3 regions of the uncultured Parvibaculum sp. genome follow, and region 3 is predicted to be linked to each of the others. Evidence: predicted binding sites of a transcription regulator. Region 3 holds the regulator's gene; each other region holds the start of a gene.
What was found. Region 3 encodes LexA, which represses DNA repair genes until DNA is damaged. Its sites were predicted from a motif close to TGTTCNNNNTGTGTTCNG; they were not measured.
Positions count from the first base shown of each region.

Region 1 (10,051 bases), 210 kb from region 3:
CCCTCGTCCTCGAGCTTCATCGCGATCTTGCCGCTGCGGTTGATCTGGATGAAGTCGGACAGCTTGTTGCGCCGGACGCCGCCGCTCTTCGTGGCGAACATCACATGCAGGCTGTCCCAACTCTCCTCGTTCTCGGGCAGCGGCATGATGGTGGTGATGGTCTCGCCCTGTTTCAGCGGCAGGATGTTGATCATCGCCTTGCCACGTGCCTGCGGCGTCGACTGCGGCAGACGCCAGACCTTGAGCTTGTAGACCATGCCGGTGGAGGAGAAGAACAGCACCGGCGTATGCGTGTTGGCGACGAAAAGGCGGGTGACGAAATCCTCGTCGCGCGTCGACATGCCGGCGCGGCCCCGGCCGCCGCGGCGCTGCGCCCGATAGGTCGAGAGCGGCACGCGCTTGATATAGCCGTGATGGCTGACCGTGATGACCATGTCCTCGCGCTGGATCAGGTCCTCATCCTCGAAATCGGATTCGGATTCGGCGATCTCGGTGCGGCGCGGCGTTGCGAACTCCGATTTGATGGCCGTCAGCTCGTCGCGCATGATGGTCAGCACGCGCTCGCGTGAGCGCAGAATGTCGAGATAGTCGGAAATCCGCTCGCCGAGCCCCATCAGCTCGTCGCCGATCTCGTCGCGGCCGAGCGCGGTGAGGCGCTGCAGGCGCAGATCGAGGATGGCTTTTGCCTGCTCCTCCGACATCCGCGTCGTGCCGTCCTCGCCCAGTCGGTGGCGCGGATCGTCGATCAGGGCGATCAGCGGCGCGATGTCGGTCGCCGGCCAGTCCCGTGCCATCAGGCGTTCGCGCGCCGTCGCCGGATCGGGCGCGGTCCGGATCAACTGGATCACCTCGTCGATATTGGCAACCGCGATGGCGAGACCCACCAGCACATGGGCGCGGTCGCGCGCCTTGTTGAGTTCGAACTTGGTCCGGCGCGAGATCACTTCCTCGCGGAAGGCGATGAAGATGCCGAGGAACTGCTTGAGGTTCATCAGCTCCGGCCGGCCGTGATCGAGTGCCAGCATGTTGCAGCCGAAGCTCTGCTGGAGCGGCGAGAAACGGTAGAGCTGGTTCAGCACCACTTCCGCGACCGCGTCGCGGCGCAGCTCGACGACGACCCGCATGCCGTTGCGATCGGATTCGTCGCGCAGATCGGAAATGCCCTCGATTCGTTTCTCGCGCACCAGTTCCGCGATCTTCTCGACCATCGAGGCCTTGTTGACCTGATAGGGGATCTCGGTGATGACCAGGGCGTGACGGTCCTTGCGGACCTCCTCGACCTCGACCCGGCCCCGCACGACGACCGAACCGCGCCCCAGATGATAGGCTGAACGCGCGCCCTGGCGCCCCAGCATGATGCCGCCCGTCGGGAAGTCGGGCGCCGGCACATATTCGATCAGCTCGTCGACGCTGATCTCGGGATTGTCGATCTGCGCAATGCAGGCATCGATCACCTCGCCGAGATTGTGCGGCGGGATGTTGGTCGCCATGCCGACGGCAATGCCGCCGGCGCCATTGACCAGCAGATTGGGAAACTCGGCCGGCAGAACGACCGGTTCCCTTTCGGAGCCGTCGTAATTGTCCTTGAAGTCGATCGTGTTCTTGTCGATGTCCCGCAGCAATGCATGCGCGGTCTTGGCCATGCGCACTTCGGTGTAACGCATGGCGGCCGGCGGATCGCCATCGACCGAACCGAAATTGCCCTGCCCGTCGAGCAGCGGCAGGCGCATCGAGAATTCCTGCGCCATGCGCACCAGCGCGTCATAGATCGACTGGTCGCCATGCGGATGATACTTGCCGATGACATCGCCGACGACGCGGGCCGACTTGCGATAGGGCTTGTTCCAGTCGTAGCCGTTCTCGTTCATCGAAAAGAGGATGCGGCGATGGACCGGCTTCAACCCGTCCCGCGCATCTGGCAGCGCGCGGCTCACGATCACGCTCATCGCGTAATCGAGATAGGAACTGCGCATCTCGTCTTCGATGGCGATCGGGGAGACATCGCGCTCCGGCGGCGGACCGCCCGCGGCGCCGCCGGCCGGCGGCCGCGAACCGCCGCCGTTCAGACCGTTATCCACATCGGTATCGCCGCCCGGGCCCGGCTCGTTACCCGGAATGTCGCTGTCTTGGGTATCGGACAAGTGTTTTTCTGACGTTGGGAGCGTAGCCGCCGGGGCCGAATTCGCCGGCCGCGGACACGCTCGAAAGGAACAAAAACGAGGGCCGACGACACGCGCCGAATCCCTCTGACTTACTGGTTTGCAGAGTACCAGACGCGCCCTGTCACGGCAACTTCAAAGACGCGAAACGACATCCTGTAACACGCTGAAATAAAAGAGAAAAAAGCCGTTTCTCAAATGCGGTCCAGGGTGCTCGCCTGCCACCCGGCAAAAGCCTGTCGACACGCTTGCGCGGCAACATGTCCTGCTGACGAAATGCCCCCCTTTTGCGTCATCGTGTAGTGTCGAGCGAAGCATTCAGGAATGCCCGAAGACGACCCGCAACCGATCACGAGGCGCCCCGCTCCCATGTCCGGTCCACGCTCATCAGCATCAAATGCCACCTTCACCGGCACATCATCCGAGGCGGCCAGTCGCCCGGACTGGGCCGCCCTGACGATCGACGAGGTTGCGGCGGAACTGGCGAGCTCTGCGGACGGGCTGAGCGCCGCCGAGGCCGCCGAGCGTCTCGAACGCTTCGGTCCCAACCGTCTCGCTACCGCTGCCCGACGCAGCGCACTGAAGCGACTAGCGGGTCAGTTCAATAATCTGCTGATCTATGTGCTGCTCGCCGCGGCAGGCCTTGCCCTGCTGATCGGCCACAGCATCGATGCGCTGGTGATCTTTGTCGTTGTGATCGTCAACGCCGGCATCGGTTTCTTTCAGGAGGGCAAGGCCGAAGATGCACTCGAAGCCATTCGCGGGCTGATCGACCCCGAGGCAACAGTGCGGCGAGACGGCCAGCGCACAATCGTCAAGGCCGGCGAGGTCGTGCCTGGCGATCTGGTGCTGATCGAGGCTGGCGACCGCGTGCCGGCAGATTTGCGATTGTTGCGGGCCAAGAATCTGAAACTCGACGAGGCGGCACTGACCGGCGAATCCGTACCGGTTGAGAAATCGTCCGATCCGGCACCGGCCGATGTCGAGCTCGGTGACCGCACGTCAATGGTCTTTTCGGGCACGTTCGTCGCTTCGGGTCAGGGCACAGGCCTTGCGGTTGCAACCGCGACCCAGACCGAACTTGGCCGCATCAGCGGTATGCTGGCCGATGTCGTCGAATTGAAGACGCCACTCGTCCGGCAGATGGACCGCTTTGCGCGTCACATTACCTTTGCGCTGATGGGCGTGGCCGTCATCGTTTTCGCGATTGCGCTGCAGCGTCCGGACTTCGCGCTCGCCGACGCTTTCATGGCCGTTGTCGGCCTTTTCGTTGCCGGAATCCCCGAAGGATTGCCGGCGATCATGACAATAACGCTGGCAATCGGCGTGCAGCGTATGGCCGGGCGCAAGGCGATCATCCGCCGTTTGCCGGCCGTCGAAACCCTCGGCGCTGTCTCCGTTATCTGTTCCGACAAGACCGGCACGCTGACGCGCAACGAAATGACGGCGCGTTCCGTCATCATCGCCGACGGTCTGATCGAGGTCTCGGGCACCGGCTATGTACCGGAAGGCGCATTGACCCGTGACGGGAACGACGCCGAAACGGCGACTCTTCCTGCGCTTGCGGCCATTCTCGAAACGGCAGCGCTCTGCAACGATGCCGAGGTGCACAAAGAGAATGGTAATTGGAAGGCCGCTGGCGATCCCATGGAAGCAGCATTGCTGGTACTGGCGATGAAAGCCGGGATCGATCCTGCCGAACGGCGCCGCCTGCGCACCCGTCTCGACGAAATTCCCTTCGATTCCGCCCACAAGTTCATGGCGACCCTGCACGAAGCCGAAGACGGTGTGGAAAGCGAACGGGCAATCCTGGTCAAGGGTGCACCAGAGCGCCTGATCGAAATGGCAGATGCGGTCCTGACGGCAGACGGCAAAGCGCCGATCGACCGTGACCAGTGGCATCAGCGTGTCGACGAACTGGCGGCGCGTGGCGAACGCGTTCTCGGCTTCGCATTGAAACCCGTCGCCGCCGAGCATGGCACTGTCGAGACCGGTCATGTCAACGAGGGTCTTATACTGATCGGCCTGGTAGGTTTCATCGATCCGCCACGCGAGGAAGCGATCGAAGCGGTCAAGGCCTGCAAGCAGGCCGGCATCCGCGTCGTGATGATTACCGGCGATCATGCCTTGACGGCCAAGGCTATCGCCCGCGCGCTTGGACTGGCGGACGATCCACACGTGCTGACCGGCCGCGACCTCGAGGAAATGGACGACCTGGCCCTGAAAAAGGCGGCACTAGAGACGCAGGTCTTTGCGCGCACCACCCCCGAGCACAAGCTGCGGCTGGTGGAAGCCCTGCAAGCCGATGGGCTGACGGTCGCCATGACCGGCGATGGCGTCAACGACGCGCCGGCTCTCAAGCGCGCAGATGTCGGCGTCGCGATGGGCCAGAAAGGCACCGAGGCCGCAAAGGAAGCGAGCGAAATGGTGCTCGCCGACGACAATTTTGCCTCGATCGTCGCGGCCGTGCGCGAAGGCCGGACGGTCTATGACAATCTCAAGAAGACCATCCTCTTCCTGCTGCCGATCAATGGGGGCGAATCGATGACAATCGTCTTTGCGATCCTGGCCGGCCTGGAAATGCCTATCACACCGGTACAGATTCTCTGGGTCAACATGGTGAGTTCGGTGGCACTTGCCATGGTGCTGGCCTTCGAGCCGACCGAGCCGGGCACGATGCGGCAGAAACCGCGGCCCGCCGACGAGCCGATCCTGCGTGGCGACGTCATCTGGCGGATCGTTTTCATCTCGACCCTTTTCCTGTTCGGTGCCTTTGGCATGTTCGCCTGGGCGATCGACCGCGGTCTGTCCAACGAAGTCGCCCGGACCATGGTCGTCAACACGATTGTCGTGATGGAAATCTTCTACCTGTTCAGTGTGCGCTATGTGCATGGCGGTTCGCTGACGCTGCAAGGCATTTTCGGAACGCCAGCTGTTCTCGCCGGCATCGCCGCTGTCATCGTGCTGCAGCTCACCTTCACCTATGCGCCATTCATGGTGCTGCCATTCGACACGGCGCCGGTCGCTTTCACCGACGGTCTTGCGATTGTCGCCGTCGGCGTCGTACTTTTTGCAATCCTCGAAATCGAGAAGATGATCCGATTGGGCTGGCGGCATCGCCGGCGCGCGCACGCCACTTGAGATGCTGTGGCCGGACCGTTACCAGAGAAGCGGCTTCTCAATCATCAGATAGAGAATGACCAGGACGCCGAAAAATGCCGGCCAGCCCATCCAGAACCACAGACGCATATACTGCCGGTAACGCGGGGGAAGCACCGTACCGGAATCGCGCGCGGCGACGGCCATCTTGCGCATTTCGTTCTGCATCCAGACGACCGGCAGCCACAACAGGCCGATCATCACAAAGAGCGCGAGGCTGACCACGATCCAGCTTTCATCGAGCGTATGGCCGGACAACATGACCATCGCAAGACCGGTGACCGGTTGAACCACGACGGCGGTTGCCGTGAAGACGAAATCGGCGATGACGACGATGCGTGCTGTGCCGGCGATCAGCGCGACATCGCCGCTGCGGTCGGCCATATACATGAAGAAGGCAATCCCGAGCCCGGTTCCGAAAAGAACCATTGCGCCGAGAATGTGCAGATATTCGAGGACATGGAACAGATCCATCGCGTCGCCTCAAGGGCTAGAATGGAATTTCGTCGTCGAGGTCCTGATTGAAGTTGCCGCGTCCGCCACCGCCCGACGAGGAACTGCCGCCGAAATCATCCGAGCTTCCGCCATAGTCCCCGCCGCCCGACGAACCGCCTCCCTTGCTGTCGAGCATGGTCAGAACCGAATTGAAGCCCTGCAGCACGACTTCAGTCGAGTAGCGCTCCTGGCCCGACTGGTCGGTCCATTTGCGGGTCTGCAACGCGCCTTCAAGATAGACCTTCGAGCCCTTCTTGACATATTGCTCGATGACCTTGCAGAGACCTTCATTGAAAACCACGACGCGGTGCCATTCGGTGCGTTCCTTGCGTTCGCCGGTATTCTTGTCGCGCCAGCTTTCGGACGTCGCGATACGCAGATTGGCAATCGGCCGCCCGTCCTGTGTGCGACGAATTTCAGGATCCGCCCCCAGATTGCCGACGAGGATCACCTTGTTGACGCTGCCTGCCATGTTTTTGCCCTCGCGCTGAAACTGTCCCGTTGCGCCGGACCCTAGCGGCAGAGACCGCTATGGGCCAGCGCCCGCCTCAAAAAATCTGTGGATCAAACAACGAAAGAAACCGTCTTGAGTGGGAAGTCTGAAATGACCGCTCCGGGACATCCGATAGTCCCGCCCGGAAATATGTTCTTCTTATGTTCCCACGAGATGTCAATCATGGCAAGCTGAAATCCGGTCACAAATGATTCTTTTCCGACATGCCCACATGGCCCTTGAAGCGACGGCGGCCGCCCTACATAGATGATCCCGACCCCGTAATCTTCGGGCCGGTTGCCCGGCCGACGTTCCCCAGAGTTTCAGCGCCATGCCTCGTGCTTCCAGATCCAGCGCCGTACCCGATACACAGAACCGCATGATCCGGGTGATCGGCGCCCGCGAACACAACCTGCGCAACGTCAGCGTCGAGCTGCCGCGCGACAAGCTGATCGTCATCACCGGGCTGTCGGGCTCCGGCAAGTCATCGCTTGCCTTCGACACGATCTATGCCGAGGGACAGCGACGCTATGTCGAGAGCCTGTCGGCCTACGCACGCCAGTTCCTCGAAATGATGCAGAAGCCGGATGTCGACCAGATCGACGGTCTGTCCCCGGCCATCTCCATCGAGCAGAAGACGACCTCACGCAATCCACGCTCGACCGTCGGTACCGTGACCGAGATCTACGACTATATGCGCCTTCTCTGGGCACGCATCGGCATTCCCTATTCGCCGGCGACGGGTCTTCCCATCGAAAGCCAGACGGTCAGTCAGATGGTCGATCGCGTGATGGCGCTACCGGAAGGCACACGCCTCTTCCTGCTGGCGCCGATCATTCGCGGCCGCAAGGGCGAATACCGGAAGGAATTCGCCGAACTCCAGAAGAAGGGCTTCCAGCGCGTCAAGGTCGACGGCGCATTCCACGAGATTGCCGAGGTGCCCGAACTCAACAAGAAGGTCAAGCATGACATCGATGTCGTGGTCGACCGTATCGTGGTGCGCGGTGACCTCGGAAACCGGCTGGCCGACAGTTTCGAGATTGCGCTGGCACTCGCCGACGGTATTGCCGTGGTTGAAATGGCCGATGTCAAAAAGGGAGAGACGGCTGAGCGCATCATCTTTTCCTCGCGTTTTGCCTGCCCCGTTTCCGGTTTCACCATCGACGAGATCGAACCCCGGTTGTTTTCATTCAACAACCCCTTCGGTGCCTGCCCGGCATGCGACGGGCTCGGCACGCAATTCTACATGGATCCGGATCTCGTGGTTCCGGATCACGGGTTGTCGCTGAAGAAGGGAGCCATCGCACCCTGGTCGCGCTCGACCTCACCCTATTACACCCAGACGCTGATGGCGCTTGCCAAGCAATACAAGTTCTCTATGACGGTGCCGTGGTCACAGCTCCCGGAAGAAGCGCAGAACGTCATACTCTATGGGTCCGGCGACGAGGTGGTGACGTTCGCCTATGACGACGGTATGCGTTCCTACAAGACCAGGAAGCCCTTCGAGGGTGTGATCCCCAATCTGGAACGGCGCTGGCGCGAGACGGATAGTGCCTGGGCGCGTGAGGAGATTGAACGATTCCAGGGCATTACGAATTGCGACGCCTGCGGCGGCTTCCGCCTCAAGCCGGAAGCGCTGTCGGTCAAGATCGCGAAGCGGCATGTAGGTGAAGTGTCGCAAATGTCGATCCGCGAGGCCGACCGCTGGTTCGCCGACCTCGACCAACATCTGACCGCAAAGCAGAACGAGATTGCCGGCCGCGTGCTGAAGGAAATCCGCGAGCGCCTGCACTTTCTCAACAATGTCGGCCTCGAATATCTGACCCTGGCGCGCAACTCCGGCACGTTGTCAGGCGGCGAAAGTCAGCGCATCCGCCTTGCCTCGCAGATCGGCTCTGGCCTGACCGGCGTTCTCTACGTGCTGGACGAGCCTTCGATCGGCCTGCATCAGCGCGACAATGACCGCTTGCTCGAAACACTGAAGCGGCTGCGCGATCTCGGAAACACGGTAATCGTGGTCGAGCATGACGAGGATGCAATCCGCGTTGCCGATCATGTCGTCGACATGGGACCCGGGGCGGGCATTCACGGCGGCAAGGTCGTGGCCGAGGGAACGGTCGAAGACATCATGGCCGCATCGGAGAGCCTGACCGGGCAGTATCTCACCGGGTTTCGCCAGATCGACGTCCCTGCCGTGCGCCGCAAGGGCAGTGGCAAATGGCTGAAGGTGACCGGTGCAAAGGAAAACAATCTCAAGAACGTGACCGCCGAAATCCCGCTTGGTGTCTTTACCTGTGTCACCGGCGTATCCGGCGGCGGCAAGTCGACCCTGCTGATCGAGACAATCTACAAGGCCGTGGCGCGGCGCCTCAACAACACGCGCGAGCATCCCGGTGTTTTCGACGAGATCTTCGGCCTCGAGCATCTCGACAAGATCATCGATATCGACCAGTCGCCGATCGGGCGGACGCCGCGCTCCAATCCGGCGACCTATACCGGCGCCTTCACCTTCATTCGCGACTGGTTCGCCGAGTTACCCGAAAGCCGCGCCCGCGGCTACAAGCCCGGCCGCTTCTCCTTCAACGTCAAGGGCGGACGTTGCGAGGCCTGTCAGGGCGACGGCGTGATCAAGATCGAGATGCACTTCCTCCCCGATGTCTATGTCGAATGCGACGCCTGCCACGGCCATCGCTACAATCGCGAAACACTGGAGGTGAAGTTCAAGGACAAGTCGATCGCCGACGTGCTGGAAATGACGGTCGACGAAGCCGCGAATTTCTTCAAGGCCGTGCCGGCGGTGCGCGACAAGATGGAAGTGCTGCAACGTGTCGGTCTCGGCTATATCAAGGTCGGTCAGCAGGCGACGACGCTGTCGGGCGGCGAGGCGCAGCGCATCAAGCTCGCCAAGGAACTGTCGAAGCGCGCCACAGGCCGCACGATCTACATTCTCGACGAACCGACGACAGGCCTGCATTTCCACGATGTCGCCAAGCTGCTCGAAGTGCTGCACGAACTGGTCGACAGTGGCAATACCGTTGTCGTCATCGAACACAATCTCGAAGTCATCAAGACGGCCGACTGGCTGCTCGACCTCGGACCTGAAGGCGGGGACGGCGGCGGCGAAATCGTGGCGGCGGGAACGCCGGAAGAGGTCGCGGCCGAGTCCCGCTCCTACACCGGGCAATATCTGAAGGAACTCTTCAGGCGCCGGCCGGGCAAAGGCGCCGCGACGCCAAAGCCCCGCAAGGCGAGTGCCGCCGCAAAGAGCAAGACCAGCGTCCGCAAGGCGGCACCGAAAGCAAAACCCGCCGCCACGAAGAAGAAGACGCGGCGCTAGCGCTTTTCGGCCGTGAGGCGCACCGGCACATTCGCGTCGAGAAATGCCAGAATGTGTTTGGCGACCTCGTCCGGTTTTTCTTCATGCGGCAGGAAGGCGGCGCCGCCGATCACCGCAAGGCCGGCCTTATCCGGCATCCGCGCCACCATTTCCCTGGCCCGCCGCACCGGGAACACACCGTCCTTCTCGCCCCAGATGAAAAGCATCGGCGCGTCGATCTTCGCATGCAGATCGTCCAGCCGCGCGACAAGGCTGTGATCGACGCCAAGAAGATATTCGAGCAGCCCGCGATAGGCGTGCTCCGAGCGCAACCAACTCGTCACGAACAGTTCCATGTATTCGTCGTCGATCAGCCGCTTGTCGACGAAGAAGCCGACACGGCCGAGCCAGCGGCGCATGACCGATTTC
Region 1 covers NZ_CAXBIB010000001.1:316,490-326,540, forward strand. The annotation lists gene gyrA (DNA gyrase subunit A) at 1-1,991, opposite strand, end outside; gene AAC071_RS01515 (cation-transporting P-type ATPase) at 2,529-5,300, shown strand; gene AAC071_RS01520 (DUF2269 domain-containing protein) at 5,319-5,792, opposite strand; gene AAC071_RS01525 (single-stranded DNA-binding protein) at 5,809-6,285, opposite strand; gene uvrA (excinuclease ABC subunit UvrA) at 6,686-9,643, shown strand; gene AAC071_RS01535 (alpha/beta hydrolase) at 9,640-10,051, opposite strand, start outside.
Region 1: a site for LexA is predicted at 6,458-6,475, ahead of uvrA (excinuclease ABC subunit UvrA). Genes of this name have one in related genera too.

Region 2 (10,051 bases), on a different contig from region 3:
CTCGAAGCGCTTTCGCGCAATATCGCCGCCGCAGCCCCCGGCGCAACGCTCGACACGCACCACCAGTGGCGCGCCGAACTGCGTCGCGCCGCCCGCGCCGCAACCTTCCTCGCCTATGGAATTCTTGTCGCTGTTGCGGCAACAACCATCGCCATCGTGACCTTTGCGACCAGGGCCGGGCTTTCGGCAAACCGCGAAGTGGTCGAAGTGCTGCATCTGATCGGTGCACGCGACCGCTTCATCGCCGCCGAAGTCCAGCGGCATTTTCTGCATCTGGGCTTTCGCGGCGGGCTGATCGGCCTGGCCCTGTCGGTTGCGACCTTCCTGCTGCTCAACGTCACGAACGGCGGCAATGGGTTGTTCATGGTGCCCATATCGGGCCTCCGGCCGGAGCACTATCCGGTCCTCGCGGCCGTGCCGTTTGCGGCGGCGGCCGTCGCCGTCCTGACCGCCCGGATAACAGTCATGCGCAGCCTCGAGCGGATGCTCTGACCCCCGCGTCCGCCGGGATTTGGGCCCTGACCATCCTATGCGGCAACCGGGCCGGCTGTGCTAGGCTTGAGCAAAACCGGAAGGCCGGGGACGGCCGCCGGGTATCGAAGCATGATGGCGCGATCGATGGAGATGAACGCGGACATGACGGCGGACGGGACGCGACGACAGGGCCCCGGCAAGCGCATCGCCCGGATCGCGGCGGGTCTCGCGGCGCTGCTGGCTGTTGCCTATGCCGGCGGCTTCTTTCTCTTCACCGCCGAACTCCACCGCACGCCGCCAGCCGACGTTCCGGTGGCCGACGGCATCGTCGCCCTGACCGGCGGCCCGGACCGCATCACCGTTGCCTACCGGCTCCTCGATCAAGGCAAGGGGACGCGGCTGCTGATCACCGGCGTCCATCCCGACGTGACACCTGTATCGCTGAAGAACATCGTGCCGGGCGATGCGGCCAAGTTTGACTGCTGTGTCGATCTCGGCCGCATGGCCGAGAACACGATCGGCAATGCCGCCGAAACCGCCGACTGGGTCCGCAGGAACGACTATCGCTCGATCATCCTGGTGACCAGCACCTATCACCTGCCCCGCGCGCGGCTTGAACTGCACCGCGCGATGCCGAGCGTCGAGATCGTGTCCTATCCGGTCTTCCAGGACACGTTGCATCTTGACGGCTGGTGGGCCTATCCGGGCACCACGCGACTGCTCGTTTCCGAATATACCAAATATCTGCTCACGCTGACCTATCGCCAGCCATCAATCTCGTCCTGAGCATCCTCCCGCATAAGGATTCCGCCCGTGCTCTGGCTCCGTTCCGCCGCCTTCAATGTCACATTCTACGCAATGTCGGTTGTCGCCGTGATCGGCGCGACGCCGGCCTTCATGCTGCCGCGACGCTGCACGCGTGCGGCGATCCGGTGGTGGTCGCGCACGACGCTCCACCTGCTGCGTCTTCTGGCCGGCACAAGTTACGAGATACGGGGAAAGCTGCCCGAGGGCGCCGTCCTGGTCGCTTCCAAGCATCAGTCGATGTGGGACACGATCGCGATGACCGCCATCCTCGACTGTCCGGCCATGGTGCTGAAGCGCGAGCTGCTCTGGATTCCCTTTTACGGCTGGTACGCGCAGAAAGCGCGCATGATTGCCATCGATCGCGGCGCCGGCTCGCAGGCGATTCGCCGCCTGATCGCCCAGGGCAAGGCAGCGCTGGCCGAAAGACGCCCGATCGTGATTTTCCCTGAAGGCACGCGCAGCGCACCGGGGAGCAAGCTCGACTACAAGCCCGGCGTCGCCGCGCTCTACCGGCAACTCGACGTGCCCTGTATCCCGGCCGCGGTCAATTCCGGCCTCTTCTGGGGCCGCCGGGGATTTCTTCGACATCCCGGCACCATCGTCATCGAGTTCCTCGAGCCGATCCCGGCCGGTCTCGATCGCAAGAGCTTCATGACAACGCTGGAAGGCCGCATCGAACAGGCCGCCGCCCGCCTTGCCGCCGAGGCGGCGCCTCGGACCGGGGCTGTGGAAAAAGGCGCATAGCTGCACGCCTGAAACCGGGGAAAACCGGAATTTATCCGGTTTTTCAATATCTTCTGCCATGCTGATCTGTGGATTACTCAGGACAAAGCAAGAACATTGATTTGCGCCCGAGCCGCGCCTAGGCTGCCCCCATGAAGAGCATTGCCGAACAGATCTGGGACATGAAATACCGCCTCCGCGCCGGGGACGGAACGCCGCTCGACCAGACGGTCGAGGACACATGGACCCGCGTCGCCCGCGCGCTGGCCGCCGCCGAGGCGCCGGAGGCACGCGATGCCTGGACCGCCCGCTTTCGCGACGCGCTGGCGGGGTTCCGCTTCCTGCCGGCCGGCCGCATTCTGGCCGGCGCCGGCACGGGCCGCGACGTGACGCTCTTCAACTGCTTCGTGATGGGCGAAATCCCCGACACCATGGCCGGCATTTTCGAGAATCTGAAGGAAGCCGCGCTGACCATGCAGCAGGGCGGCGGCATCGGCTACGATTTCTCGACGCTGCGCCCGAAAGGCGCGCCGGTTAAGGGCGTTGGCGCGGATGCGTCAGGCCCCCTCTCCTTCATGGATGTCTGGGACGCGATGTGCCGCACCATCATGTCGGCCGGTTCGCGGCGCGGCGCGATGATGGCGACGATGCGTTGCGACCATCCCGACATCGAGGCCTTCATCGAGGCAAAGCAGGCCCCCGGCCGACTGACCATGTTCAATCTCTCGGTGCTGGTCAGCGACGCCTTCATGGCGGCGGTGAAGGTGGATGCCGACTGGAACCTCGTCTTCGGCGGCACCGTCTACAAGACGCTGAAGGCGCGCGCACTCTGGGACAAGATCATCGCCGCGACCTTTGCCTATGCCGAGCCGGGCGTGATCTTCATCGACCGTATCAATGCGCGCAACAATCTCTATTACGCCGAGACGATCCGCGCGACCAACCCCTGCGGCGAGCAGCCGCTGCCACCCTATGGCGCCTGTCTGCTCGGCTCGATCAATCTTGCTGCGCTCGTGAAGGAGCCTTTCAGCGACGCGGCGCATATCGACGAAACCGAGCTTGCCGATCTCGTCCAGGTCGCGGTGCGGGCGATGGACAATGTGATCGACGTCTCGCGCTTTCCGCTGCCCGAACAGCGTCACGAGGCACAGGCCAAGCGCCGCATCGGCCTCGGCGTGACGGGCCTGGCCGACGCGTTGATCATGTGCCGCGCGCGCTACGGCTCGGAGGCGTCGCTGAAACTGATGCGTGCCTGGATGAAAGCCCTCTCACGCGCCGCTTATCTTGCCTCGGTCGACATCGCAAAGGAAAAGGGGCCCTTCCCGCTTTTCGTCGCCGACGCCTATCTCGCCGGCGAGACCGTTTCGGCACTCGACAAGGATGTGCGCGACGCCGTCGCGAAACACGGTATCCGGAACGCGCTGGTCACCTCGATCGCGCCGACCGGCACGATTTCACTTTTCGCCGGCAACGTCTCGTCGGGCATCGAACCCGTTTTCGCCTACAGCTACACGCGCAAGGTGCTGCTGCCCGACGGCACGCGGCGCGAGGAACGCGTGCAGGACCACGCGGTCGAGAAGTTCCATGAGATTTTCGGCGCCGAAGCGGCACTGCCGGACTATTTCGTCAACGCGCAGGAACTTGCGCCGGCCGATCACATCGCCGTGCAGGCCGCCGCGCAGGATTATGTCGACAGCTCGATCTCGAAGACGATCAACGTGCCGGCCGATATTTCCTTCGATGCGTTCAAGGACATCTACACCACCGCCTATGAGAAGGGCCTGAAAGGCTGCACGACCTATCGCCCGAGCGAGGTGCGCGGCTCGGTCCTGTCGATCGACGAGGCGCCGAAGCCTGCCGCGGAAGAAACCGCGCAGCCGGCATTGCCGCTGGCCGCGCCCGCCACGCATGAAATCTACGAGAAGGATGGCGTCGTCTACATGTCGAAGCCGCTGGAGCGCGAGACGGTGCTGCCGGGCTTCACCTACAAGCTGCAATGGCCCGAAAGCGACCACGCGATCTACATCACCATCAACGATATCATGCAGGACGGTAGGCGGCGCCCCTTCGAGATTTTCATCAACTCGAAGAACATGGAGCACTACGCCTGGACGGTGGCGCTGACGCGCATGATCTCGGCCGTCTTCCGCCGTGGCGGCGACGTGACTTTCGTGGTCGAGGAATTGAAGGCCGTGTTCGATCCGCGCGGCGGCTCATGGATGAAGGGCCGCTATGTGCCGAGCCTCTTGGCCGCCATCGGCGAGGTGATCGAACAGCACATGATCGACACCGGCTTCATCGCCGCAAAGGACGGCCGCCCGGTGACCGAAGCCCTGCGCGCGGTCGCCGGCGAGCGCCCGCCGGGCGAAGGCGGCGATCCGACGGTGACACGCCTCAAGGGCTGCCCGCGCTGCGGCGAACGCGGCATGGTGCAGCAGGAAGGCTGCGAAACCTGCACCGCCTGCGGCTTTTCGAAATGCAGTTGAGATACCTGTGTCAGTGCGCGGCTTCATCCATCATATCGATCTGACGGTGCAAGACCCCTGGGCCTCGGCCTGGTTCTACGACGCCGTGCTTGGCTATATGGGCTATCGCCGCTTGCGCGAGGACGAACGCGGCTTCGACTGGGAACACACGGGTGCGTCCGACCGCCTGCCAAGTGTCGGCATCTTCAAGGCCGAGGGGCCGAACGCCGACCACCTCCACGACCGCTATTCGCCGGGCCTGCATCACATCGCCTGGATCGCCGAGAGCCGCCACGACGTCGACCGGCTGCATGCGCTGCTGATCGATATCGGCGCGACCGTTCTCGATCCGCCGGCCGACTATCCCGAATATGGCGATGGCTACTATGCGGTGATGTTCGCCGATCCCGATGGGCTGAAACTCGAATTCGTCTATGAGCCGCGCGAGATGCCCGGCCTTTCGCATATCTGATGGCGGCACCTCTTCCCGTTTCCAACGCCGAGGCCCGGCGCCTCTTCCTCGAGCGCCACGCGTTGAGCGCGGCGGCATCACCCGACTTCTGCGCCGACCGCACGCTGGCCCTGGTCAAGCATCTGGGCTTCGTGCAGCTCGATTCGATCAACACCGTCGAGCGCGCCCATCACCTGATCCTCTATTCGCGTGCACCGGGATACCGCCGCGAGCATCTGGCCGATCTTCATCACGAGCGCCGCGACCTCTTCGAGCATTGGACTCATGATGCTTCGCTGATCCCGATGGAATTCTACCCGCATTGGCGGCATCGCTTCGCGGCGGCGAAGAAGCGGATCGAGGAGAATCCGCGCTGGCAGGAGCGTATCGGCCCCGACGGCGAAAAGACGATCCGCAATGTCCGCACCCGCATCCGCCGCGAGGGGCCTGTCATGGCGCGCGACTTCGAGGACAAGGGCAAGGGTTCCTGGTGGGGCTGGGGCCCGTCCAAGACCGCGCTCGAAACATTGTGGCGCACCGGCGAACTCGCCATCGCCCGCCGCGACGGCTTCGAGAAAGTCTATGATCTCGCCGAACGCGTGATCCCGGACGATGTACGGCGCGAACGCCCGAGCCTTGCGGCATCGACCGACTTTCTCTGCCGGGAGGCTCTGGCCCGCCTCGGCTTCGCAACACCGCAGGAAATTGCCGCCTTCTGGAAGCTGGTCCCGATAGAGCACGCAAAGGTGTGGGCCGCCAAAGCGCTGAAGCGCGGCGACGTTATCGAAGTGAGCATCGACGACATGACCGGCGAGCGGCGCAAGGCGCTCGCGCTGGCCGACATCGAGGCGCATATCGCCGCGGCGCCGGAACCGCAGGCGGCGATGCGCTTCCTCTCGCCTTTCGATCCGGCGATCCGCGACCGCGCGCGGGCGCTGCGCCTCTTCGGTTTCGACTATCGCATCGAGGTCTTCGTGCCGGAGAAGAAACGCCGCTACGGCTATTATGTGCTGCCGTTGCTTGAGGGCGACCGGTTCATCGGCCGCGCCGACGTGAAGGCGCACCGCGCCGAGGGAAGACTGGAAATGAAGGGTTTCTGGAGCGAGCCCGGTGTCAAGCTGACGAAGACACGCGAAGCCGGCATCCGCCGCGCCCTGAGGGAGCTTGCCCGCTTCACCGGGACGCCGCAGATCGATGCAGACGCTGCGCTACGGCGTGCCAGAGCCGGCTGAGATTCTCGTCAGGCGCTCCGGCCTCGTCGAGATGGCGCACCGTGCTTTCGAGATAGTCCGGATTGCGGCCGGAGCGCCCCTCGCCCTCGGCGATCAGTCGCACCTGTTCCTCGAACGGCAGCTGCCCGGCATATTGTCCATGGCTACGGTCGACGACAAAGCAGAGCGCCGCGACCTTGCGGGTCTTGCCGATCAGCTCGACCGGCTTGACGACATCCTTGTAGACCAGAGTCACCTGTTCACGGGCCTGCAGATAGCGCCGCGTTTCTTCGGCCCGCGCGGCGTCAACGCGGAACGCCACGCCGCGACAGGCACCGCCCGCGTCGAGCCCGAAGACGAGGCCGGGCTTTTCGGGCGTCCCGCGATGAACATGACTGTAGACGCAGAAGGACCGATGATACCCCCTGAGCAACGCCGGATACCGCTCTTCATGCTCGAAACCTGGCCGCCACATCAGCGACCCGTATCCAAAGACCCACAAATCCTGCATGCTGGCGGCACTCCCTCGCGCAGCCACACTCTAGAAGCAAGATGACAGAACCGACAACCGACATGGGGCCGCCCCGCCCCCGCCGCTGGCACATATATGCGCCGACGATCGCCATCGCTGTGCTTGTTGCGCTTTATGCCGTCTACTGGACGGCCGTCTCGCGCGAGGTGCGCGGCGCATTGGAGATTTTCGCGACGAATCCCGGGCATGGCCTCGTCGTCGGCTGGCAGGAACTTTCGCTGGGCGGCTTTCCCTACCGGATCGAAGCGCGTTTTTCGTCCCCCACCGCCAGCGCGCCGACAACGCCGGAAGCCTGGTCATGGAAGGGAGAGGCGGCCGAAATTGCGTTGCTCCCGCACAATCTGCGCCACCTCATCGTCAATCTGAGGGGCACGCAGGAATTGCGCTATCGCGACCCGTCGGCACCCCGGATCGAGAATGCAATGTTCGCCACAATGAAGGGCGCATGGGCCAGCTATGTCGAGGTGCCCGGCGCGTCGTTCGGCCGCCTTGCCGTAGACGTCGAGAACGTCGAGGCGCGCCACGAAAGAGGCAATCCGGGCAGCGTCGAGACGCTCGACGCGGGCCGGTTGCAGCTTCATATGCGACCAGCCCCCACCGGCACGCCCGATCTCGATATCGCCTTGCAGGCCGACGTCGTCACGCTGGGTCTGACCCGGAGCATTCGCGCACTCGGCCCCGATATTGCGCGGATCATGATACAGGCGCGGGCGCGCAACCTGCCGCCCGTGGAACGCATGAGCGCCGTCGAACTGTTTGAGCAGTGGCGCGCCGTCGGCGGCACCCTGGCCGTCTCCGATCTGATCGTTCAATGGGGACCGCTCGACATGACGGCGAGCGGCGAAATGGCGCTCGATGAAGAGAATCGTCCACAAGGACGCTTCGATACCGAGATCGCCGATTTCGAAGGCCTGCTCGAGGCAATGGTACGCGAAGGTCTGGTGCGCGAGCGTGACGCACGCGTCGCATTGGCTGGTCTCGTGCTGGTCTCGCAGCTTCAGGGAAGTGAGCCGGGGCGCGTGCGCGTGCCGGTCAGCATGAACGAAGGCCGGCTCTATCTCGGTCCGCTGGCTGTCGCAGACCTCTCGCCGCTCTACTGATCGGCCGTGCCGTCGGGCTTCGTATGCGTCGGATTGCGGCCGAAATTCGGCATCGGAGAATCCTGTCCCGCATCGATGATCGAACGGCGGATGGCGCGGGTGCGCGTGAAGAGGTCGAACAGCACGTCGCCGTCGCCCCAGCGGATCGCCCGCTGCAGAGCGGTCAGATCCTCGGAGAAGCGCGCCAACATCTCGAGAATCGGTTCCCGGTTGTTGAGGCAGACATCGCGCCACATCGTCGGATCGGAGGCCGCCAGTCGCGTGAAGTCCCGGAAACCGGACGCCGAATACTTGATGACCTCGGATTGCGTCACCGTTTCGAGATCGCTTGCCGTTCCGACGATGTTGTAGGCAATGATATGGGGCAGATGGCTCACGATCGCGAGGACCAGATCGTGATGTCGTGGCTCCATGATGTCGACATTCGAGCCGCAGGCCGTCCAGAATGCGCTCAGTTTTTCAAGCGCCCCGGCATCGGTTCCGGGAACCGGTGTCAGAATGCACCAGCGGCCATCGAACAACTCGGCGAAGCCGGCGTCAGGCCCGGACTCTTCCGTGCCCGCGATCGGATGACCGGGAATGAAGTGGATACCGTCCGGAATATGCGGGCCGACATCGCGCACGACCGCGACCTTGACCGAGCCGACATCGGTGACGATGGCGCCTTTCTTGAGCGCCGGTTCGATCTCGGCGGCAACCGCCGAAAGCGCACCGACCGGCGTGCAGATGACGACAAGATCGGCGTCCTTTGCCGACGCGGCGGCAGTCTCATGCGCGCTGTCGATGAATCCGAGCTCCAGCGCCCGCGCGCGCGTCGCCGCCGACCGCGCATGGCCCGCGATATGACCGGCGAGGCCTCGACGCTTCATCGCATGGCCGAGCGAACCGCCGATCAGGCCGAGGCCGATCAGCGCCACGCGCCCGAAATGGGGTTCGGCGCCGCTCATGCTGCGCCTCCCTTGCGGCTCATGAATTCGGCAAGCGCGGCAACAACCAGCCGGTTAGCCTCCTCGGTGCCCACGGAGAGACGCAGGTGGTTCGGCAACCCGTAGGATGTCATCTGGCGCAGGATCAGGCCGCGCCGCATCAGAAAGATGTCAGCATCGCCGGCACGGCGGCCCGGCTCGTCGGGGAAGCCGATCAACAGAAAATTTGCAACACTCGGCGCAACGACAAGATCGAGCTTGCCGATTTCTTCCGCCAACCAGGCGAGCCACCTGTCGTTATGCGCACGCGCGTCATCGACATGGCCGGTGTCGCGCATCGCGGCGACGCCGGCCTTCAACGCCGGGATCGACACATTGAACGGACCGCGGATGCGGTTAATGACATCGGCAACATGCGCCGGGGCATACATCCAGCCGAGCCGAAGCGCCGCAAGCCCATAGATCTTCGAAAAAGTCCGCGTCATCACGACATTTTCGAACGTGGCAACAAGTTCGATCCCGGCTTCATAATCGTTGCGGCTGACATATTCGCTATAGGCCGCATCAAGCACCAGCAGAATGTCGGGGCGCAGTCCGGCATGAAGGCGGCGCACCTCGTCGGACGGCAGATAGCTGCCGGTCGGATTGTTGGGATTGGCGATGAACACGATCCGGGTGCGCGGCGTGACTGCAGCAAGGATCGCATCGACATCGGTGCGCAGATTCCGCTCTTTCACCTGGATGCAGGTCGCACCGGCCGCCTTGGTGACGATCGGATAGACGAGAAACCCGTGCTCCGTCGCGATCGCCTGGTCGCCTTCACCCAGATAGGCTTGCGCAAGGAGGTGCAACAGTTCGTCGGAACCTGCGCCGCAGACGATGCGCTCTGCGTTGAGTCCGTATCGCGAAGCGATCGCCCCGCGCAATTCGTCTGCGCCGCCATCCGGATAAAGTGCCATGCTTTCGGCAGCGGCAAGAAAGGCCTCGCGCGCGCGGGGACTCGGGCCGAGCGGTGTCTCGTTCGCGGACAACTTGAAAATCTTGCCGGCACCGGTCGCGCTGGCGCGACCACCAACATACGGTTCGATGTCGAGAATGCCGGGCTGCGGCGTCGGGCGTGTCATGATCCTACCCGCCGTCAGTCTCGCGATGCAGCGGATTGGCATAGCCGCCAATCACACGTGCCGCCGCAACCGCATCATCTGAAAGCGCGGCAAGCCGCGGATCGTCCGTACCGACAAATCCCTGCACCGCAAGAAGACTCGCATAAGTTGCCGAACCGTCAGCCATCTGTGCATGGTCAACCCGCATGCTGTCGAAACCCGCGGCTTTCGCCAGCGCCACGGCGCGTCCTTCGCTGAC
Region 2 covers NZ_CAXBIB010000003.1:68,593-78,643, reverse strand. The annotation lists gene AAC071_RS03390 (FtsX-like permease family protein) at 1-492, shown strand, start outside; gene AAC071_RS03385 (YdcF family protein) at 604-1,260, shown strand; gene AAC071_RS03380 (lysophospholipid acyltransferase family protein) at 1,288-2,025, shown strand; gene AAC071_RS03375 (adenosylcobalamin-dependent ribonucleoside-diphosphate reductase) at 2,157-4,490, shown strand; gene AAC071_RS03370 (VOC family protein) at 4,504-4,941, shown strand; gene AAC071_RS03365 (crosslink repair DNA glycosylase YcaQ family protein) at 4,941-6,152, shown strand; gene AAC071_RS03360 (gamma-glutamylcyclotransferase) at 6,094-6,642, opposite strand; gene AAC071_RS03355 (DUF2125 domain-containing protein) at 6,684-7,763, shown strand; gene AAC071_RS03350 (prephenate/arogenate dehydrogenase family protein) at 7,757-8,710, opposite strand; gene hisC (histidinol-phosphate transaminase) at 8,707-9,813, opposite strand; gene AAC071_RS03340 (chorismate mutase) at 9,818-10,051, opposite strand, start outside.
Region 2: a site for LexA is predicted at 2,104-2,121, ahead of AAC071_RS03375 (adenosylcobalamin-dependent ribonucleoside-diphosphate reductase). Genes of this name have one in related genera too.

Region 3 (10,051 bases):
CGCCCGGCATTGGTCAGATGATCGTCACCGCGAACAATATGGGTGATGCCCATATCGTGATCGTCCACCACAACGGAGAGGTTGTAGGTCGGGGTGCCATCGCTTCGCAGAATGATGAGATCGTCCAGTTGATCATTCGGGAAGCGGACATCACCCATCACCTTGTCGCGCACCATGGTTTCGCCTTCGTCGGGCGAACGAAACCGGATGACGGGTTTGATGTCTGAAGGCGCATCGGAAGGGTCGCGGTCGCGCCAGCGGCCATCATAGCGCACGGGCCGACCCTCGGCGCGAGCCTTCTCGCGCATTTCGTCGAGTTCCTGGGGGCTGGCATAGCAGTAATAGGCCTTGCCCTGCTTCAGAAGCTCGTTGGCCACATCGACATGACGGGCCTGGCGGGAAAATTGATGAACGACCTCGCCGTCCCAGTCGAGCCCGAGCCAGCGCAGGCCTTCGAAAATGGCCGCAACGGCCGGCTCGGTCGAGCGCTGCCGGTCGGTATCCTCGATGCGCAGCAGGAATTGTCCCTGGTGATGGCGCGCAAAAAGCCAATTGAACAAGGCCGTGCGCGCACCCCCGATATGCAGATAGCCGGTCGGCGAGGGTGCGAAGCGGGTAATGACTGTCTTCTTTTCGCTCATCATCTCCTGCGATCCGGCTTCGCGGCCGCGCGGCTAGGCAATTCCGGTAAATGTTGGCAAGCTTCGACCCGGAAACTGGGGCGCGAGGCCTTGGGGTCCGCTGCGGGCAGGGGGATTTCTAGCACATTGCGGCAACGCAGCGTAAGCCCGAAACGCGCTCCCCCGTCCCGCTTCATGGCGGAGCGAAAACGCCTTTGTTCCCGGTGTCTTGGAGCGGCCTTTTAAGGCTGGCTGTCGCCTGTTTTCCTTACCAGGGAGGACGGATTGGTGCTTTCAGGGTGGCACAGTAGCAGGCAATGGCCCTGGACCAGCGGGATCGGGTTTGCCGGCGGCAGAGCCGGACCGGCTTCATGGCTGCGGGCCTGCATGGTTGCGGACGGCGACCGGATGTTTCTCTGGACACCGGTTCTGCTCGCCACGGGGGTGGCGGCCTATTTCGCGGTCGGTTTCGAGCCATCGCCGATGATCCTCTGGGCGCTTGCGGCGGTCCTGACCGGCGGGTATGTCGCACTTCGCCAGCGAGGGCTGCTGGCGCCCCTCACGGCGGGCCTGCTTTGCCTGGCACTCGGCCTTGCCGCCGCCTCGTTACGCACGCATCTGGTTGCCGGACCGGTCCTCGATAAACCCCTGGCCGGTCAACTGGTCGGACGGGTTGATGCGGTTGAGGAGACCGACACCGGTGGACGCATCGCCATCATTGCACCGCGATCCTTTGCAGGATTGCCCGCCAACCGTTTGCCGAGGCGGGTCCGTGTCAACATTCGGCTGAAGGATATGATGATCGAGCCGGGTGCTGTGGTGCGGCTTCGGGCACGACTGATGCCGCCGCCGGAACCGGTCATGCCGGGCGGCTTCGACTATGCGCGACAGGTCTGGTTCGAAGGCCTGGGCGGCGTCGGCTTTGCGTTCACGGCGCCGGAACAGGTGGAGCCGCCGGACGGCGCGGCGGCGATGCTGGCCGACATGCGCACGCGTATCGGTGCCCGCATCCGCGAGGTGATCGGCGGCACGGCGGGCGCAGTGTCGGCCGCACTGGTGACCGGCGAGCGCGCGGCGATCCCGAAGGCCGCAGCCGCCGACCTCCGCGCGGCGGGTCTGGCGCATGTGCTTGCCATATCCGGCCTGCACATGATGCTTTTCGGCGGTTCGGTCTTCTGGCTGGTGCGCGCCGGTCTCGCACTGGTGCCACGCCTGGCGCTCAGCTATCCGATCAAGAAATGGGCGGCGGCGGTCGCGCTTGTCGGGGCGACCTTCTATCTGGCGATTTCAGGTGCTGCCATCGCGACGCAGCGGGCATGGATCATGATCACGCTGATGTTCGTCGCCATCATGCTCGACCGGCCGGCGCTCAGCCTGCGCAATGTGGCGCTGGCCGCAATCGTCATTCTGCTCTGGCGGCCGGAGAGCCTGCTTGGCGCAAGTTTCCAGATGTCGTTCGCCGCCGTCGTGGCGCTGATCGCCTTCTATGAAAGCGAAACCGTGCGCCGGCTGACATCGAGCCCGAACCGACTTGGACTGGAAAACCTGCCGCGCCGAATCGGGGCCTATGCGCTCGGCCTCGCCTTCACCAGCATCGTCGCAGGCGCCGCGACCGGTGCCATCGGGGCCTTTCACTTCAATCGTGTCGCGGTCTATGGCCTTGCCGGCAATATGGCGGCCATGCCGCTGGTCGGCATCGTGGTGATGCCGATGGCGTTGCTGGCGCTGCTGCTGATGCCTTTCGGTCTCGATGCGCCGGCCCTTTGGGTGATGGGCGCCGGAGTCGATGGCATGCTGCGCGTCGCCCATGAGGTTGCAAGCTGGGAGGGGGCCGACAGTTTCGTTGCCGACGCGCCGTTTCTTGCCCTGTTGCTGCTGGTCTTCGGCGGACTCTGGTTGGCCCTTTGGCGCGAGAGCTGGCGCTATCTGGGGCTGGCGCCAATGCTGCTCGGCTTCGCGCTCTGGGGAGCCACGCCAAGGCCCGACGTGCTGATCGATCGCGATGCCGCGCTTCTTGCCGTTCGTGCCACGGATGGCAGACTGGTGCTGGCTGCCGCCCGTCCTGCCTATACGGCCGAACAATGGCTTCGGCATGATGGCGACAACCGCACGCCCGGCGAGGCTGCGCGTTCGCCCGACATGAACTGCGATGCCGATGGCTGTGTCTATCGTCAGGCCGGCCGTCCGATCGTTGCCTTTGCCTCGACTCTGGAAGGTGCGATCGACGATTGCACGCTCGCCGACATTGTCATTGCCAAAGTGCCGATCCCGCCCCGTATCCGGCGGTCATGCGGTGCGGAACTCGTTCTGGATTACTTCGATTTGTGGCGGGGCGGCGCAACGACACTGACCTTCGGCACCGATGGCGGCATCGATATCGCCACAGCGCGGCAGATGCGCGGCGCCCGTCCCTGGGTGCAGCGCCAGTTCGCAAACCGGAATCAGTAGCGGCGCAGCAGCCCGACAAGCTTGCCCTGAACCTTGACGCGGTCGGGACCGAAGATGCGCGTTTCATAGGCGGGGTTGGCCGCTTCGAGCGCGATCGACGCGCCTTTGCGGCGCAGCCGTTTCAGCGTTGCCTCATAGCCGTCGACCAGCGCGACCACGATGTCGCCGCTCGCCGCCGTATCGCAGCGCTGGATCAGTACCGTATCGCCGTCGAGAATGCCGGCCTCGATCATCGAATCGCCCTTGACCTCGAGCGCATAGTGCTCGCCGCTGCCGAGCAGGTTGAGCGGAACGCTGACCTGATGGCTTTCTTCCTGCAGCGCTTCGATCGGCGTGCCGGCGGCGATGCGGCCCATCACCGACAGCGTCATCGTCTCCTCGGCATTGCGCGCCGGCGCAAGGTCGCGGCTGGTTGCCTTGGCCCGGCCGCCGCCTTCGATGACGCTGGGCGAGAAACCCTTGCCGCGCATGGTGGCGAGGCTCGGCGAGGCGGATTCGGGGAGCTTGAGAATTTCGAGTGCGCGGGCCCGATGCGCCAGACGGCGGATGAAGCCGCGTTCCTCGAGCGCCGTGATCAGGCGATGAATGCCGGACTTGGAGCGCAGGTCCAGCGCTTCCTTCATTTCGTCGAAACTGGGTGAGACGCCGCTCTCCTTGATCCGCTCATGGATGAACATCAGCAGTTCGTGTTGCTTGCGTGTCAGCATCGATTGCAGCCTCTCCCCATGTTCGCGGGACACCCAGGGCACCTCGGGAACAAAACAAAAACGACATGAAACGTTCTAGTTTGGTTCTCAATGGCCTGTCAAGCGCAATTGTGGATAAGTCAGGCGCGCAGCGGCAAAACCGTAACGGTTTCACCGGCTTGCGCGGCGGGCGCGCCAACCGGCCGGATCACCAGACAGCCCGCGCGGGCGAGGACCGAGAGCATCGAACTGTCCTGCGTTTCGAAGGGCGTGGCGACCGGAAGCTCGTCTGGAACATGGTCGAGCGCGGCGCGGATATAGTCCTCGCGCGCGCCGTTTGCGGGGAGCGCCCGGCCAAGCCGCGCCTGCGCGGTGTGGAGTGCGCTGTCGCCGGCCTGCATCCGCGCAATGGCGGGACGGAGAAACAGCGTCGCACAGACAAAGGCCGACACCGGATTGCCGGGCAGACCGAGCATCGGCAAATCGCCGAGCCTGCCGAACATCAGCGGCTTGCCGGGACGCATCGCGATCTTCCAGAAATCGATGTCGAGGCCCGCGGGAGCGAGGGCCCGCTGGACGAGATCATGTTCGCCGACCGAGGCGCCGCCGAGCGTCACCAGCATGTCGGCATCGGCCGCGCGCGCGGCGACGGCGCGAATATCGTCTTCGTCGTCGCGGGCAATGCCGAGGTCGAGCGGTATGCCGCCGGCTTCGGCAACCAGCGCAGCGAGCCCGGCGTTGTTGGCGGAGACGATCTGGTTCGGTCCGGGTTCGGTTCCCGGCGGCACGAGTTCGTCGCCAGTCGAGAAGAAGGCGATGACGGGGCGTTTGTGAACGGCGAGCGTCGGCAGGTTCATCGCCGCGGCGAAGGCAATGTCGGCGGATGAAAGTTTGCGCCCGACGGGAAGGCCGGCATCGCCGGTCCGGAAGTCGAGACCGGTAACGCGCACATGCTGGCCGCGCGCGCCCGCTTCGTTGACGACAACGACGTCGCCGTCGCGCGCCGTGTCCTCTTGAATGACAATGCTGTCGGTGCCATTCGGCAGCGGTGCGCCGGTGAAGATGCGCACCGCCTCTCCCTTGCCGACAGTGCCGTCGTGAAAACCGCCGGCGGGAACTTCGCCGACGATACGCAACCGGGCAGGGATCTGCGTCACATCATCGGCGCGCACGGCATATCCATCCATCGCCGAGAGATCGGCCGGCGGCTGCGTGCGGCGGGCAATCGCTTCTTCCGCCAGCACACGGCCGAGCGCGTCGGACAGCGCAACCGTTTCACTGCCGGTGATCGAAAGCGCGGCGAAAATGCGCGTCCGCGCCTCATCGACAGCAAGAAGAGGTTGTTGTCCCATCTGCTATTTCGCCTTGTAGTCGCCCGACTTGCCGCCGGACTTGGCGGTCAGCCGGATGTCGCCGATCGTCATCGCCTTGTCGACGGCCTTGGCCATGTCGTAAAGCGTCAGGCAGGCGACGCTGACGGCGGTCAGCGCTTCCATCTCGACGCCGGTCTGCCCGGTCACTTTCACAGTCGCCACGACTTCGACCGATGAATTGTTCGTATCCGGACGAAGATCGACTTCGACTTTCGCAATCGCCAGCGGGTGGCAGAGCGGAATGAGATCGGCTGTGCGCTTGGCCGCCATGATGCCGGCCAGTCGCGCCACTTCGAGCGCATTGCCCTTCTTCAGCCCGTCTTCGAGAATGAGCTTCAGCGTCGCAGGCTTCATCGTCACGCGGCCTTTGGCGGTCGCGCTGCGCGAGGTGGCGGGCTTGGCCGAAACGTCCACCATGCGCGCGGCACCCTTTGAATCAAGATGCGTCAGCTTCGGTTTCTTCGCCATCGTCAGTCCAGATCCTTGCGCATGAAGCAGCGGCGTTCGAGCGGCAATCCGAGTTCCTCTTCGTGATAATGCGCGAGGTAGAAGGCGGGCGTCCACTCGCTTTCGTCGAGAATGCGGAAGCCGCATGAGGCATAGAACGGTCCGTTCCAGGCGATGTCACGGAAGGTCGAGAGCGTGACGGCCCTGAAACCGCGCGCCGCGGCATCCGCGCAGACCGCTTCCACCAGGCGCCGGCCGAGACCTTGCCGACCGTGATCGGGGTGTACGGACAATTCGTAGATATGCAGATGAAGATCGAGCGGCGCGGCGAGGATGAAACCGACCGGCTTGCCCTCCGTCACGGCGACGAAAATGCCTGCGGCACGGGCAACGGATTGAACGAAGCGCGGCTCGGCCGCGCCATGCTCGGCAATGGCGCCGAGACCGGCCTCCGCAAAGAGCGCGCCGGCGGCGATTTCGATTTCGGCGAACAGCGGAAGCTCGTCCGCACGCGCCTTTCGGATTTCACAGGTCATTTTCCGTTCCGGATTCCAGGCAGCATGACAGGGTGACACGGAAGCAGCGCACCGGGGATAAGTGACGGCGGAGAGACAGTGGAATCGGCAGCAGACCCCCCCTCTGTCACGCAACTGTCACAAAACTGTCACAAACCATTTTCGAGACCCGGTGAGAGGGGTCCCGGAGGCGGGGATAAGTCGGACTTATCCCCGGTTTTGATGTTGCGGCGCAAAAAATGCCCGCAACTTGTCCCCGGGGGTCAGGCGGGACCGGCCAGCAATGCGCGGGTCGCTGCCTCCACATCGGCCTGGCGCATCAGGCTCTCGCCGACCAGAAACGTCCGTACACCGACTTTCGCGAGACGGGCGAGGTCGGCCGGCGCGAAGATGCCGCTCTCGCCGACGATCAGCCGGCCGGCCGGAACCAGCGGAGCCAGACGCTCGGTCGTTTCAAGCGTCGTCTCGAAGGTCTTGAGGTTGCGGTTGTTGATGCCGAGGAGCGGGCTGCTGAGCGCAAGCGCGCGGGTCAGCTCGGCCTCGTCGTGAACCTCGACCAGCACGTCCATCTTCCAGCCGAAAGCGGCGTCTTCGAGCTCGCGCGCCTGCGCGTCGGAAACGGCGGCCATGATGATCAGGATCGCGTCGGCGCCCATCGCACGCGCTTCGGCGACCTGATAGGCGTCATACATGAAATCCTTGCGGATGACCGGCAGCGACACGGCGGCGCGGGCGGCAGCGAGATAATCCGGCGCGCCCTGAAAGGAGGGGCCGTCGGTCAGCACCGAGAGGCAGGCGGCGCCGCCGGCCTCATAGGCGCGGGCGAGCGAAGGCGGATCGAAATCGGCGCGGATCAGACCCTTGGAGGGACTGGCCTTCTTGATTTCGGCAATGAGCGCGTAACCGCCCGCATCGATCCGTGCACGGAGCGCCGCCGTGAAGCCGCGCACCGGCGCGGCCGCGCGCGCCGCCGCCTCGACATCGGCAATCGGATGGGCGCGCTTGGCCGCCGCGATCTCGTCGCGCTTGTAGGCGCCGATCTCTTCGAGAATGTCAGCCATGGAACGGGTTCCCGTTCGAAACCGCGATCAGTGTGTCGAGCGCGGCTTTCGCGCCGCCGCTGTCGATGGCGAGCGCCGCAAGTTCGGCGCCCTTCTTCAGCGTCGCCGCCTTGCCGGCAACGATCATCGCCGCTGCGGCGTTCAGGATGACGATGTCGCGATAGGGGCCTTTCTCGCCGTCGAGCAGACGCAGGATCGCCTGCGCGTTCTCCGCCGGCGAGCCGCCCTTGAGCTCGGCGGCGCTTGCGCGCTTGACGCCCGCTTCTTCCGGCGTCACCTCGAAGACGCGGATCTCGCCGCCCTTGAGTTCGGCGACCGTGCTCGGCCCCGTAGTCGTCAATTCGTCGAGGCCGTCGGACCCATGCACCACCCAGGCGCTTTCGGAACCGAGATTGCGCAGCGCTTCGGCGAAGGGCTCGACCCATTTTGCGTCGAAGACGCCGAGAAGCTGATGCTTGACCAGCGCCGGATTGGAAAGCGGGCCCAGCATGTTGAAGATCGTCTTGATGCCGAGTTCGCCGCGCACCGGCGCGACATGCTTCATCGCCGCATGATGCGCCTGCGCGAACATGAAGCCGATGCCGGCCTGGTCGATGCAGTCGGCGATGACGGCGGGACCGATATCGAGCTTGACGCCGAGGCTCTCCAGCGCGTCGGCGGTGCCCGACAGCGAGGAGGCCTTGCGGTTGCCATGCTTGGCGACCGGCACGCCGCAGGCGGCAACCACAAGCGCGGTCGCCGTCGAGATGTTGTAAGTGCCCGCGCCGTCGCCGCCGGTGCCGACAATGTCGATCGCCTCGCGCGGCGCCGTGACGCGCAGCGCCTTTTCGCGCATGACGGTGGCGCCGGCCGTGATCTCGGTGACGGTTTCGCCGCGCACCCGCAGGCCCATCAGAAAGGCCGCGATCTGCGCCGGCGTCGCCGCGCCCGACATGACGATCTCGAAGGCCGCGCGCGCTTCCGCCGGGTCGAGCGTCTTGCCGTCCGCCAGATGGGCGATGGTGGGTTTGAGATCGGTCATGGAGCCGGCGCTCTCGCAGGTTCGATGGAAAGACCACCCTCCCCTTGGGGGAGGGTCGAAATTTGTGGAGCGTGAGCGGAACAAATTTCGGGGCGGGGTCGCCGTCGAAGCCCAGCCCCCGCCCCGAAAAATTCTTCGCTTGCGCTCGAATTTTTCGACCCGCCCCCCAGGGGCGGGTGGGAAGAGATGCCGAACGCCGATGCTTTCGAACCGTTCATCGCAGGCCGCCCTCTCACGCCAGTTCGCGCGTGTTGACGCGGGCGAGTTGCAGGAAGTTGCGCAGGATGTCGTGGCCGTGTTCGGACGCGATGCTTTCGGGGTGGAACTGGACGCCGTGGATCGGCAGCTCCTTGTGTTGCGCGCCCATGATGACGCCGTCGGCGGTCCAGGCGGTGATTTCTAGGCAATCGGGAAAGCTCTCGCGCTCGACGGTCAGCGAATGGTAGCGCGTCGCCTCGATCGGGCTCGGCAGGCCCTGAAAGACGCCCTTGCCGCCATGATGGATGGCGCTGAGCTTGCCATGCATCAGGGTCGGCGCGCGGACGACCTTGCCGCCGAAGACCTGACCGATGGCCTGATGGCCGAGACAGACGCCGAAAAGCGGGATGCGGTGGGCGGCGGCCGCCTGGATGAGATCGAGGCAGATGCCGGCCTTGTCGGGGTCGCAGGGTCCGGGCGACAGCACAATGGCCTGCGGCGCGGCAGCCAGAACCTCATTGACGGTGATCTTGTCGTTCCGGTGGACGCGGGTCTCCGCCCCAAGCTCGCCCAGGAAATGGACGAGGTTGTAGGTGAAACTGTCATAATTATCGATCAGCACCAGCATGGCCGAAATCCCCGGATTGCCGCCCCGGAGGGAGCCGCGCAAGGCTTTATATAGGCTTTCGGGGCCTTCCGGGGCAAGGCGAAGCGGCGGCGGTCGGGGCCTTGCGGTCCCCGTGTGCGGGAGCCCGGCAGGAAATCACGATTGATGACGATTTGAGCATCGTCGTTAACGTTTCCTTCGTCCGGAAAAGGGCTCAATATGGCAGGAGCCGCATTCGGCACCTTACATGCCCCGGCGGGGGCACAGCGAGGGGCAGAGACATGACACGGTCAGGCATCACGGCATTTGCAGCGGGACTTTCGGTTTGCGTCGCGGCCTTCGGCGCGACGGCTAGTGATTTCGAGTATTCCTCGACCTACCAGAAGAATCTCGGACAGATCGGTGTGACCCGGACGCTGCACCAGACGGTCAACGGCACCGGCGTCGGCATTGCCGTCTTCGACTCACTGGCCGACCGCCATCATGTCGATCTGACCGGCAAGACCACCAACCACATCCTCTATCCCGGCACCTACACGGCGTTCGACTTCCACGGCACGCATGTCTCGGGCATCGCCGGCGGCAGCGCCAACGGTATCGGCATCGTCGGCGTCGCGCCGGGTGCCTATATCCACAATTATGCCGTCTTCGACGACCGCTGGTGGGTGGCGGATGACGGTGCGCGCGCCGCGCTCAACAGCGTCAGGCAGCAGAATGTGAGCGGTGCCAATATCAAGGCCGTCAACATGAGCTACGGGCCGTCGGCCTACCGCGTCATCTTCATGAATGGCGAGCTGCCGCTCTTTGCCGGCTACAAGGACGATTTCGTCATCGTCCGCGCCGCCGGCAATGACGGCGCCAATGCGGCTCTCGTGCGTTACAACGGAACGGCAAGCGCCGATCTCTCGCATCTGCTGATTGTCGGCAGCGTCGATGCCAACAACAGGATCTCGAGCTTTTCGAACAGGCCCGGCAATGCCTGCATCGCGATGAGAAACAGATGTGCGGCCAGCGAGAGGATCGCCAACTTCTTCATCGTGGCGCCCGGCGACGATATCCTGTCCGACATTCCGGG
Region 3 covers NZ_CAXBIB010000001.1:107,796-117,846, forward strand. The annotation lists gene gltX (glutamate--tRNA ligase) at 1-641, opposite strand, end outside; gene AAC071_RS00500 (ComEC/Rec2 family competence protein) at 1,029-3,068, shown strand; gene lexA (transcriptional repressor LexA) at 3,062-3,775, opposite strand; gene glp (gephyrin-like molybdotransferase Glp) at 3,895-5,106, opposite strand; gene moaC (cyclic pyranopterin monophosphate synthase MoaC) at 5,110-5,595, opposite strand; gene AAC071_RS00520 (GNAT family N-acetyltransferase) at 5,598-6,110, opposite strand; gene trpC (indole-3-glycerol phosphate synthase TrpC) at 6,353-7,150, opposite strand; gene trpD (anthranilate phosphoribosyltransferase) at 7,143-8,171, opposite strand; gene AAC071_RS00535 (aminodeoxychorismate/anthranilate synthase component II) at 8,404-8,997, opposite strand; gene AAC071_RS00540 (S8 family serine peptidase) at 9,258-10,051, shown strand, end outside.